4 regions of the Rouxiella sp. Mn2063 genome follow, and region 1 is predicted to be linked to each of the others. Evidence: predicted binding sites of a transcription regulator. Region 1 holds the regulator's gene; each other region holds the start of a gene.
The links. Region 1 encodes Fur, which represses iron uptake genes when iron is present. Its sites were predicted from a motif close to ATAATAATGAGAACNACTATCAA; they were not measured.
Positions count from the first base shown of each region.

Region 2: a site for Fur is predicted at 2,177-2,199, ahead of ACL9RG_RS01820 (TonB-dependent siderophore receptor). Genes of this name have one in related genera too.
Region 3: a site for Fur is predicted at 1,198-1,220, ahead of fes (enterochelin esterase). Genes of this name have one in related genera too.
Region 4: a site for Fur is predicted at 1,433-1,455, ahead of ACL9RG_RS12860 (isochorismate synthase). Genes of this name have one in related genera too.

Region 1 covers NZ_JBMOUD010000009.1:51,996-55,205, reverse strand. The annotation lists gene ACL9RG_RS14280 (family 20 glycosylhydrolase) at 1-1,529, shown strand, start outside; gene fur (ferric iron uptake transcriptional regulator) at 1,698-2,144, opposite strand; gene fldA (flavodoxin FldA) at 2,444-2,971, opposite strand; gene ybfE (LexA regulated protein) at 3,164-3,210, opposite strand, start outside.
Region 2 covers NZ_JBMOUD010000001.1:432,114-435,323, forward strand. The annotation lists gene ACL9RG_RS01820 (TonB-dependent siderophore receptor) at 1-2,059, opposite strand, end outside; gene ACL9RG_RS01825 (chromate transporter) at 2,415-2,936, opposite strand; gene ACL9RG_RS01830 (chromate transporter) at 2,933-3,210, opposite strand, start outside.
Region 3 covers NZ_JBMOUD010000012.1:120,645-123,854, reverse strand. The annotation lists gene fes (enterochelin esterase) at 1-1,154, opposite strand, end outside; gene ACL9RG_RS17030 (TonB-dependent siderophore receptor) at 1,378-3,210, shown strand, end outside.
Region 4 covers NZ_JBMOUD010000007.1:217,491-220,700, reverse strand. The annotation lists gene entS (enterobactin transporter EntS) at 1-338, shown strand, start outside; gene fepB (Fe2+-enterobactin ABC transporter substrate-binding protein) at 325-1,290, opposite strand; gene ACL9RG_RS12860 (isochorismate synthase) at 1,490-2,695, shown strand; gene ACL9RG_RS12855 ((2,3-dihydroxybenzoyl)adenylate synthase) at 2,756-3,210, shown strand, end outside.

The DNA of each region.
Region 1 (3,210 bases):
AAATTCCTGGTCTGCCAGAGTTGACCGAAGTGGGTAGCCAGCGTTGTCATGATTTGACCGAATCGACATGCCTACTGCCGCAATTAGGTTCAGGCCCGAGCAGCAATAACGATGGCAGTGGCTACTTCACCAAAGCGGATTACATCGAGATTGTGAAATACGCGCAGGCGCGAGAAGTCGAAGTGATCCCTGAAATCGATGTCCCGGCACATGCCCGTGCCGCGGTGATGTCGATGGAGGCGCGTTATCGCAAATTGCATAGCGCAGGCAAAGAGCAAGAAGCTAACGAATTCCGCCTGTTAGACCCAACCGATGATTCTACTACCACCTCAGTACAGTTTTACGATCGCCATAGCTATTTGAACCCTTGTTTAGATTCCTCCAAACGCTTTGTGAATAAAGTGATTGGTGAAATTGCTGCGATGCATAAAGAAGCAGGGCAGCCGCTGAAAACTTGGCATTTTGGCGGTGACGAAGCAAAAAACATTTATCTGGGCGCAGGTTTCCAAGACAGTCATGGTAATCCAGAAGCGGGTAAAGGAATCATTGACCTAAGCAAGCAAGATAAGCCGTGGGCGAAATCGCAAGTTTGTCAGGCGCTAGTGACATCCGGTAAGGTTGAAGATGTTGAGCACCTTGCCAGCCATTTTGCTATCGAAGTGAGCAAAATGGTCAACGATCACGGCATTGAGAAGATGCAGGCCTGGCAAGATGGTCTGAAAGATGCAAAAGACTCTAAGGCATTTGCCACTAAGCGCGTTGGAGTGAACTTCTGGGATGCGCTGTACTGGGGCGGTTTCGATAGCGTCAATGACTGGGCCAATAAAGGCTATGAAGTCACTATCTCCAATCCAGATTATGTCTACTTCGATCACCCTTACGAAGTGAACCCGCAAGAGCGTGGTTACTACTGGGGAACGCGCTTTAGCGACGAAGCGAAAGTCTTTAGCTTCGCCCCTGATAACCTGCCGCAAAATGCGGAAACATCGGTCGATCGTGATGGTAACGCTTTTGAAGCCAAGAGCGATAAACCTTGGCCGGGGGCTTTCGGGCTTTCTGGACAATCCTGGAGCGAGACAGTGCGTACCGACCAGCAGATGGAATATATGATTTATCCACGTATGTTGCCATTGGCTGAACGCGCATGGCACCGTGCTGAATGGGAGCTGGATTACCAAGCAGGCAGAAACTTCTCTGGCGGTAAAACCCACTTTGTTAATACCCAGGCGTTGGCTACTGATTGGATGCGTTTCGCCAACTTAATGGGGCAGCGTGAATTGCCGAAAATGGATAAAGCGGAGATTGGTTACCGTTTGCCAGTACCAGGAGCACGTATTGTTGATAAACAGTTGGTTGCTAATATTGCTTTGCCAGGTTTAGCGATTGAGTATTCGCAAGATGCAGGTAAACAGTGGCAGCATTATGACGATAACGTTCGTCCTCAGGTGCTGGGAGAAGTTTGGGTGCGTTCGGCCAGCGCCGACGGCAAGCGTTTTAGCCGCGAGGAGCGAGTGGACATCATCCAATAAACGAAGGTCTTAGCTTCAATCATCACAAACGCAGGCCTCGAATTTCGGGCCTGTGTTTTTTTGCGGGCAATAACGAATAAATAACGGGCATAAAAAAACCGCTTTTCAGCGGTTAATCTGTTAAGAATTAGGCGAGTACTTTCTTTCTCACTTTGCCTTAAATCTTATTTAGCCTTCACCGTGCAATGTGTCGTCTTCGCGGCAATCGCCAAGTTCACAGTGACCGTAGAGATAAAGACTATGGTTAGTCAGCTTAATTCCATGTTTCTTGGCAATTTCGCGTTGGCGAGCTTCAATATACTCGTCTCTGAACTCAATAACGCGGCCACAATCTAAGCAGATCAAGTGATCGTGATGATGTTGCTGGGTCAATTCAAATACAGACTTACCACCTTCGAAATTGTGGCGAGTCACGATACCAGCGTCGTCGAATTGGTTCAGCACGCGGTAAACCGTTGCCAGGCCAATTTCTTCGCCCATATCAATAAGTTCTTTATAAAGATCTTCCGCGCTGACGTGGTGACCAGCTGGAGCTTGCAGCACTTCCAGAATTTTCAGTCGTGGAAGCGTGACTTTTAGGCCGGCTTTCTTCAGTGCGGTGTTGTTGTCAGTCATGCGGATTCAGTCCTGTCACTATGCTAATCAAGTTGAGGCAAAAGCCTTTGGCATCGGTTGGCACAAAAATTAACGTTTTGTTATAGGATTGTCGAGCTATAGCAAAACGGTGGGCTGTTAAAAACGATCGTTTACGTCAGACATGCTGGTGGCCGAACTGACTTACTCGATAAAACAGATGTACTAAGTGTACCTTGATACGTGGAAAAGTCACAATTTTGTTGCTGTTAAATTGTTAATTGCAGTAATAGTTTTTACCCCTTAAATGTTAAGGGGTAAATCAGTTTATGCTGTGCTTATCAGCCGATAATTTCAGATAAACTTAACTCTTCGGTGATTTGTTTCACCCAAGCTTCAACACGTTCGTTGGTTAATTCTGGCTGGCGGTCTTCATCGATAGCTAATCCAATGAAGTGAGTATCATCGGCCAAACCTTTTGAGGCTTCATAGTGATAACCTTCGGTTGGCCAGTGGCCAACGATGACGGCGCCGCGTGGCTCGATAATATCGCGCACTGTGCCCATCGCATCACAGAAGTATTCCGCATAGTCTTCCTGGTCGCCACAGCCAAATAACGCGACCAATTTACCTTCGAAATCAATTTCTTCGAGTGTAGGGAAGAAGTCATCCCAGTCACACTGCGCTTCACCGTAATACCAAGTCGGTATACCAATCAGCAAAATATCAAACTTCTCCAGATCTTCCTTAGTGCTTTTAGCGATGTCGTGAACTTCCACTACATCTTTGCCTAATTGTTTCTGGATCATTTTAGCGATGTTTTCAGTGTTACCTGTATCGGACCCAAAGAAGATACCTACTACGGCCATAAGTTTACCCAACCTCTTGTTCTTAATTAGTTCCTGGCAAAGTCATTTACTTTTTCAGGGGCACATGCGGAGGATGATAGCAAACTCACCAAGGAGATAACATGCCCGCATTCCACCGATTAATAAGAGGGCATTTTATCGGGCAATAAAGGGAAGTGTTATCGCCTTTGTGTGCTCTTTCGGGTGGAACAATTAGTCATGCAAATCGCTAAGATGTGCTAATAGCAACTCTTCGATAA
Region 2 (3,210 bases), on a different contig from region 1:
AGGCGGCAACATATTTTTTATCGGTTAAATTGTTGACGTTAAGCTGCACAAACGCGCCTTTTAACGATGGGGTGAACTGGGCCAAATTCACCCGCACTGAAGCATCAAGCAGGGTTGTTGACGGCATACGTTGGGTATTTTCATTATCGGCCCACTGTTTGCCGATGTAGCGGACACCAGCGCCGAGATCAACGCCTGCCGCCGCTTTATATTGCCCCCATAATGAAGCCATTTGATTTGGGGTGATATAAGGCGTGTGACCATCGTTACCGTCCACCGCGTCTTTAAATCTCACACGATTGAGTGTGTAACCGCCGATCACACTCAGACGCTGAGTTAACTGGGTGCGTGCTTCCAACTCAAGACCTTGTGAGTGAACTTTGCCTGCCGGTACGTAGTAACTACCTTGGACGACGCGGTTACCCACATCATTTTGCGTCAAATCGTATAAAGCAGCAGAGTATAGATCGCTGGTTCCCGGCGGCTGATATTTCAACCCGGCTTCGTATTGTTCACTGACGGTAGGTTTCAACAAATTGCCATTGATATCTGGCAATGTGGATGGCGTCATCGCTTGGCTATAGCTGATATAAGGCGAAAGGCCGCTATCAAAGGCATATAACAACGAGGCGCGGCTGCTGAAATGATGATCATTGCGCTCATCAACATTATCTGAGGTATACAGCAGTTGTTGTGTCGTGTTTTTAGTTTTCAGGTCGTCATAACGTCCCGATAGTGTCAGATGCCATTTATCCAGCGTCATCTCATCTTGTAAATAAACGCCAGCCTGCTCATAACGACGTTTAGCATGGGTTGCGCTATACATCGAGATAGCATCACCGCCGGTCCAACCGGTATAAGGATCAAGCTGGCTGGCGGTACCACCTTCAGTGCTAAGATTATTAGTAAAGTGCTGATAATCGACGCCCAGTACCATTTTATGTTCAAGGGCGGCAGTGGCGAAATCCGCTTCTAATTGGTTGTCGATAGAGAAGGCATCCAGTGATGAATTCTCACCAGAATAATAACGGTTGAGCAGCGTTCGGCTGTCATTCCAGCCGCCTTGATAAACTTGCTCTAACTGGGTATTAGAATGGGTATAACTGGTATTTTGGCGGAATGACCACGTGTCATTAAAGGCGTGCTGGAACGCGTAGCTATAAATCTGTTCCCAACGTTTAAAGACGTTATTGCTGCTCTGACCGTCGAAGAAACCACGGCCAAGCTTATCGCCACGCGCACTATACAAACTGCCATCACCAGGCACTGAGGCGTGGTAGCCACCGGAGGGATCTTTTTGCAGATAAGCACGAAGCAACAATGAGGTATTTTCATCAGGCTGCCATAGCAATTGTGGCGAAATGGCATAGCGCTCTTCGCGCTGATGGTCGAATTGGGTATCACTGCTGCGGGTCATCCCGGTGAGACGGTACGCCCACTGGTCGTTAATGGCGCCGGTGTAATCAAAGGCGCCGCCGGCAGTGTTTTGGCTACCGCCGGACAGGCGAAAATGCCCTTCGTTGTTGAACTGAGGTCGTTTAGAAGTTTCTATTACCACGCCACCAGGAATACTTTGTCCATAAAGTGCAGAAGAGGGGCCTTTAACCACATCAATACGTTCTAAGAACCAAGGGTCAACTTGAATGGCGTTAAAACTGCCACCATCGCTGAGTATACGCAATCCATCTAAGAAGGTGTTATTAACATCACCGCCGTGAAAGCCGCGTAAGGAAATGGTGTCATAACGTGTTGCCCCACCAGCAAAGTTGGTGAAAACACCCGGTGTATAGTTAAGCGCGGCGTTTACTGTGGTGGCATTTTGGTCGTCCATCTGCTGACGAGTAATGACCGAAACAGCCTGGCCGGTGGTGATCAGGGGTTGATCGGTCTTAGTTGCGCCTTTGCTATTTTTAGCGGTGTAACCCTGCGTTGGGGCATCGGCGCTGCTATTTGGCGCAGCGTTAACGACTAGCGTATCTTCTGCCAGCACTGCTGAAGGCACGGCTATCGCCATGACACAAAGTAGGTGGGAACGTTTAAGGGGAAAGGCTAACCGCATAACTATAAATCCCTATGAGTAAGTCACTAATGACGTATCAATGCCCTTTGTAGAGGCGATATTTGATGCGTTAACGTTGGTAACAAAAAGTAAGTAATCACTTGAATGCTAAATGTAATAAGAATTATTATCATTATTATTTTAAGATTTTTAGTATAAATGTGAATAAATACGGCAAAAAGAGAGGGCACTAGGAGGATTAGGCGTAATACCCTTGGTAATAACGAGGTGTAAGGCGGGATTTGGATGTTATTAAGTGAGTGTTTATATCAATGTTAGTGATGGCGTATCGCCTGATAAGCCATCTTGATGGGAACTTAAAGCCACAACACTACATAGACCAGGCCTTGCCAAACTAAGCGGCGACTAAGCCCAAAACTGCACCTAACGCCAGTACCCACAGCGGATGGATTTTCTTATTAAGCGCTAACAGCGTACACAGGGCAATAATTCCCCCCAGCGCCCAGTTTCTGGCTGAAGCGTCAGCAATCAGCAGGCCACTTGATACGACTAACCCGACGGTGACCGGCACTAAACCTGTTTGCACAATCCGCCGCCATGGTTTGTCTTTGTAGCGTTTCCATCCGCCCATCACTACCAGCGTAATCAGCGAGGAAGGGCCGAATTTTGCCAGCGAAGACACCAGCAGCCCAGACCAACCAGCAACTTGCCAGCCGACAAGAGGAACAATCATCATGTTTGGGCCGGGCGCAGCCTGGGCTAGTGCAAACAAGGCATTAAATTCTTCGGCGCTCATCCAGTGATGAATCTGCACAACTTCACGCTGCATCTCCGGCAAAATAGTATTGCCGCCGCCGAATGCCATCACAGATAATTGGGTAAATAGCAGGGCTAAGCTGACCAAAATAGCGATCATTTTCCACTCCTCCAAAACAGCAAGATGCTCACCGGTGCTAAAATCAGCATCACCGGTAACATCGGCAGACGCAGCCAGGCAATCGCAATCAGGCTGGCGGCAACAATAGCTAATTGCAGCCACTTGCCACGCAGCGGTGCCAGCATCTTGATACCGGTGGATAATAGTAATCCCGCGGCGGCGGCGGCCAGTCCGGCAAAGATATGCTCAACATAAAGATTGGTTTGATAGCGGGCGTAAATAAGTCCCAATAGGACGACTATCACTGTTGGGG
Region 3 (3,210 bases), on a different contig from region 1:
GCAGGAGCCACATCGCTGCGTTGTAGCTGCTGCGTCAGCCAGCCAGCCTCGAGCCGGTGGCGCTGTTCAAAGTGGGTCATCAATTGCAAATTGGGCCACCAAAAAGAACCTGATTGACTCAGTACGCGGCCAAAACGTTCTGGCCAGTGCAACCCGGCGTACATCGCCGCTAATCCGCCATAGCTTTGGCCTGCCACAATCGTGCGCTCACCATCATCACTGAATGCCATTCGTTGCTTTGCCAGCGGTAACAGCTCGTGCTGTATCGCTTGCCAAAACTCCGCATTACAGGGCAGCTCTTTTTCTCGATGCGCTGAGTCGATCACATCAATGAACAGATAGCAGGCGGCAGGTAATGTGCCGTTAGTCGTTGCGCTTTCCAGCACTGGTAATAAGGGGTAACCATCAATCCAATTTTGCCCATCGAGCAAAATGACCAATGGACGTCGCGCGTCATCCTCGGCTTCACCGCTGGCGTATAGCCAGATATCACGCCGATTACCAAGTTGAGAACTTTCCCAGACAAAGTGCTGACATCGCTGAGATTTAAAAGCCTTATCAGCGGCTAGCCACACACTTTGATCTGGGGCTGAGGGGGCTTGAGCCACACAATGTGGGTAGCTGTAGCGGGTGAAATTAGCAGGATATAGATTCAATGGGTCAGCAATCGCTAAGGGAAATAACGATATCCACCATGCTCGCTGCTGGCGCTTGCGTTCACCGTCATCAGTACTAAAAACGGGTGGAAGATGCGAATCCGAAATGGGAATTAAGCTATAACTCCCTCGCCAATCATGCTCAACCGTCGTTGACCAATGCCAGACATCAGTGTCTGGCAAACGCTGCATGCTGGCTGGCGACGTACTGTGATGATCGGTGACGCCATTGATATCGACATACACTCGGCGCGTTGCTGAATGCGCTTCGCTTCCCTGCGGATCACGCCAGAACCAGGTCATTTTGATACGATCTTTATCCAGCGCCTCAGCAATGGGGCTACCTAGCTCAGCAATTTGCTGCCACCATTCCTGCTCCCCTGCCGTATCATCCGATAGCCTCTTGGCAGCCGAACCGGCTATTTCAAGGGTGCCTTGGCACTTCGCAGCCCCCGTTCCTTTTTCCTGCTCCCTGTGAATACCAGGAAAGACATCCATACAAATCCTTACTTAAAAATGAGTATTGATACAAATCCTAACAATAGTATTGATAACGATTCTTACTTTCAATATCATTTCGATTAGCTTTACGGAAAAAGTAGGTTTGAGCCAGCAACCAAAGATTGCGCCTCTCTAAAGCGGCATTGGGAAACAAGGAACGGCATCTCTAGGAATATAGGTGCCTTTATCTAGCGAAAATAAAATTCACACAGGTAATGAAATGGCTTTTAAAAACAAAGGGATGATAAAGAAAGGTTCCGAAACTCTTTCTGCAAAATATTTATTCTGTCTGTTACTTCCCCCCTCCTTGCCCCTGCTATCTGCCCTACCAAATAGCGCGCTAGCAGAAGAAACCATTACCGTAACAGCAGAGGCAGAGAGTGTTACCGCCCCGATGAAAGGCATTGTGGCCAAGGAAAGTGCATCTGGAACCAAAACGCCTACCCAGCTTAGAAAAACGCCGCAATCGATTTCGGTCATCACTCGTCAGCAAATGGATGACCAGGCGGCGCAATCCGTATCGGACGCACTCAGCTATTCCAGCGGTGTGCTCACCAACTATCGCGGCAGCTCAAACCGTAACGATGAAGTTATTTCCCGTGGTTTCCGCTATATGACTAAATTCCTTGACGGCTTGAGTTACGGCTTATCAGGACAGGAAGGGGCCGCAGGGCAAATGGATCCTTGGCTCCTTGAGCGAGTAGAGATTGTACACGGACCAGCATCCGTGCTTTATGGGCAGGTTACGCCTGGTGGGCTTATCAGCATGACCAGCAAGCGTCCGACGGCTGAAAGTATCCATAAAGTTCAGCTCAGCACCGGTAACAAGCACTTTGGTGAAGCGGCATTTGATTTTGGCGGCAAGCTTAACGACGATAACACGCTGTTTTACCGTCTTAATGGCGTTGCCAGTAGCAAGGATGAGTTTATTAAAGATAATAAACAACAGCGTATCGCCATTGCCCCGGCCATTACCTGGCTACCGAATCCAGAGACCAGCTTCACCCTGTTAACCAGCTATCAAAATGAACCCAAAGCCGGTTATCGCAACTTTTTCCCAGCCAACGGAACGGTGTTTAACACTAGCGCGGGTTATATCCCTTACGACTTTAACCTAAGCGACCCGAGCTACAGCCAGGCAAGACGTGAGCAGACGTCGATTGGCTATATTTTCGAACACGTCATCAATGACGTATTCAGTTTTCAACAGAATTTCCGCTATACCAGCATGGATGAGTCCTACAAGTATCTGGTTTATACCTTCGACTCAGATCGTAACGACCACTCAATCAATCGCCGGCCACAGCATGACAAAATAAAGTCGTCAGAACTGGGCTTGGATAATCAGGTAAAAGCGCTGTTTTCAACCGCAGATGTTGATCATACGGTGATCGGTGGCCTGGATTACAAATGGAGTGACGTCAACAGCAAGCTATGGCGCGATAGCGGCGATCAATACATTCTCGATTGGGCGCATCCAACGCGAATGAACATTGATGAAGCCACCTTCACCCCGTGGACCAGCGAACGTAAGAAACTCGATCAGATCGGTCTTTATTTGCAGGATCAATTGGAGTGGAATAACTGGAATTTGCTGCTGTCCGGTCGTCAGGACTGGTCCGAAGAACGCATGCAAGACAATCTGGCCAATACCAAACATCAGCAAAACGATAATAAATTTACGGGTCGTACCGGGTTACTGTATGCCTTTGATAATGGTTTATCGCCCTACATCAGCTACAGCACCTCGTTTGAGCCAGACTTGCATACCGGCGCACCTGGCAGCGCGGCTTTTAAACCAACCACCGGTGAACAAACCGAAGTGGGTATCAAGTATCAGCCGAAGGGGTACGATACTGTATTAACGGTATCTGCTTTTGATATTACGCAAAAAAATATCAGCTCCTATAACAATGCCACCAGCTACTATGAGCAAATAGGTAAGGTACGTTCCAAAGGGGTTGAAACGGAAATTCACTCGCAAATAACACCCGAAATTAAACTGCTAGCAGCTTATACCTATACTGATGTGGTAACCAAAGAGAGCAATAAT
Region 4 (3,210 bases), on a different contig from region 1:
ATGGTTTGGCCCTGCTCTGTCTGGTGGCATTCGGTTATCTCAGTGCCATTAACTCATTGCTGCAATATGCGCTGATCCAGAATCTGACGCCGGATCATTTCCTCGGGCGGGTAAACGGCTTATGGACAGCGCAGAACGTGACGGGCGATGCATTTGGTGCATTATTATTGGGGGCGATGGGATCGTTGATGTTGCCGGTATACAGCTCAACAAGTTTTGGTTTTGGTGCAGCCTTACTTGGCGTGGTACTGATTTTTGTCATGGGCTCGTTGCGTCGGGTTGGCAGCGTCGTTAAAGCGCCGACGCCGCCAGTCGCCGTAAAGGCTAGTGAGCAGTAAATTGCTTTTCCAACAGCGTCAGGATGTTGCTGGCGCTGTAATAGTCCAAGCGAAAATTATCATAACCCAGCGCGAATACCTGATGGTTTTGCACCGCGGGTAATTGCGCTAAGAATTTATTTTTCATCAGCCGTTCGGCATCGCTATCATCACCGGAAAACAGAACCAGGCTTTTGCCGTTAAGCCCTTGCGCCATATTTTCCCCGCTCAATTGCACAATATCTTTGCGCATCCCCTGACTGGTACTGCTATTTAAATCAGCGGGAACGGTTGCCAGGGTAAAGCCCAGTTGTTCTAAAAATTGCCCTTGCGACGATTCTGAGGTCCACAGATTGGCGGCTTTGCCGTCAGCGCGATACACCAATGCCGATACAGGTTGTGGCGGTAGCTGCAATCGCTGCTTCAGCGCTTTTTCTCTGTCATCAAATTGTTTAACTACCTGTTCAGCCTGAGCTTCATGGCCGGTTGCGCGCCCGAGTTGCAGCGCCAGATCCTGCCAGCTTTTATCGTCATAATTAACCACCATGACGGGGGCGATGGTCGACAGTTGATCGACCAACTTCAGCGCCGAGTCACCGCCAGTTGCTGATACCAGAATCAGGTCAGGTGCTTCACCGGCAATGGCTTCCGCATTGGCCTCACCGATATAGAGGCGTTTAACGTGACGCTGTTTAGCGATATTGCCCCATTGGCGGAAAAAACCTTGATCATCGGCGATGCGCGTATTGGGTGTCGTTGCACCGCTGGCAATGACCGGCGCATCAATTGCCAACAAAGTGCCGGTTACCGTCATGCTGGTGGAAACAATACGCGTCGGTGCCGCTGACAATGTTATCTGTCCGTGAGAAGTATCTATCTGGCGTGGCCATCCTTCCGCTGCCTGTGCGCTGCTGAGTTGCAGGGCTAAAAGTGCGCAACTGAGCGCCAGATACGAAAATAGAGTTCTCTTCATTAAGCTCAATCCTTAGATGTTAAATGCTAATAAGTCTTCATTTTCAGTGTAAAGACTAAGTGAGGCCGATGGAAAACGCTTTAACGTAACATTTACTCTGATTGACATCGCCAAAGCGGTGACGTAATTTACGCTCACTTAAATACAAATGATAATCGTTATTATATCGCTTATCATTATCTGGATGGAGGGGAGACTGATGGATATAGCAGTGAGTGGGGTTAGCGGCAGTGCTTCGCAGACAAGGAAAGGGCAGCAGCGTAATGCTCCTGTATCCCCGACCTCCGGTTTCTTCTTCACCTCACCGTTTCGAAGTCTGGTGACTGAGGGGTGCTTTAGCCGAGTGACAACACCTGCTGCGGATGGCGATAACCTTCAGGGTGAGTTTCAGCAAGTGGTCAAGCAGGCCTTGGCCTCTGCCCGACGTGCTGGAATTGCACATCCGGTTTTGTGTGGTGCGATCCCCTTTGATACCAGACAACCGTCGTCGCTGTTTATCCCTCAGGACGTGCAATGGATTGAGCGTCAGGATGTATTGAGTCAACCGGCAACCACAACCACCGGCTCCGCTGACATCCTCAGTTTACGCGAGCTTCCTTTGCAGCAAGAATTCATGCAAATGGTCAGCGATGCTGTGGCAGCTACATCCGCACCACAGCTTGATAAAATCGTGTTGTCACGTTTGCTAGAAATTGAAACTCAGCAACCGTTGGATCGCCATGCCTTAATGACCCGAATGATTGTACAAAATCCGTTGGGCTACCATTTTCATGTGCCGTTAGAGCAAGGGGCGCTTTTTGGGGCTAGCCCAGAGTTGCTGCTGCGCAAGTCGGGCAATCAGTTTTATTCCAACCCATTGGCCGGTTCTGCAAGGCGTGAACGCGATAGCCAACAAGACAACGCGGTCAGCCGCGCGCTGTTGTCCTCCAGCAAAGATCTTTATGAACATCGTGTCGTTACACAGGGCATGCAGCAGGTATTAGCGTCGCGCAGTCGCCATTTACACATTCCCGACTCGCCAGAATTGCTCAGCACGCCAACGCTCTGGCATCTGTCGACGCCAATTGATGGTGAAGTGGCCGATAGCGCTGAAAACGCGCTGTCGCTGGCCTGTTTGCTGCATCCAACCCCGGCACTATGCGGTTCGCCAATGCTTGCCGCTCGAGATTTGATTGCCGAGCTCGAGCCTTTCGATCGTGGCTTATTTGGCGGCATTGTTGGTTGGTGCGATGAACAAGGCAATGGGGAATGGGTCGTGACGATTCGCTGCGGCACGGTTGATGCCAATCGCGTACGTCTGTTTGCCGGGGCTGGCATCGTGCCTGATTCTTGCCCGCAGTCAGAATGGCGAGAAACCGGCGTGAAATTGAACACCATGTTACGTGCTTTAGGTCTAGATCAATAAGCCTTTATAGATCAATAAACTGGTCTAAATCGGCAACTTCCAGGAATAGGAACAGATTACATGAGTATTGCTTTTACTCCATGGCCGGAGGAATTCGCGGGACGATATCGCGAACGAGGTTATTGGATTGACCGTCCGATGACGGATATCGTGGCACTGCAAGCAGAGAATGACAGTATCGCCTTAACGGACGCCCAAGGCAGCTTGAGCTATCGCCAACTGAATGACTATTCTGACCGTCTGGCGTCAGCCTTTACGCAGCAAGGTCTGGTGGCCGGTGATACCGCCTTGGTACAGCTTGGCAATGTCAGCGAATTTTATATCGTGTTCTTTGCCTTACTGAAAATCGGCGTTGTACCGGTTAATGCATTATTCAGTCACCAGCGCAGCGAATTAACCGCGTATGCGGCGCAAATCAAACCGGCGCTACTGGTGGCGGATCGTGAACATGGCTTGTTTGCTAACGATGATTTTCTCAATGAATTACGTCACCAACAGGCTTCATTGCGCTGTGT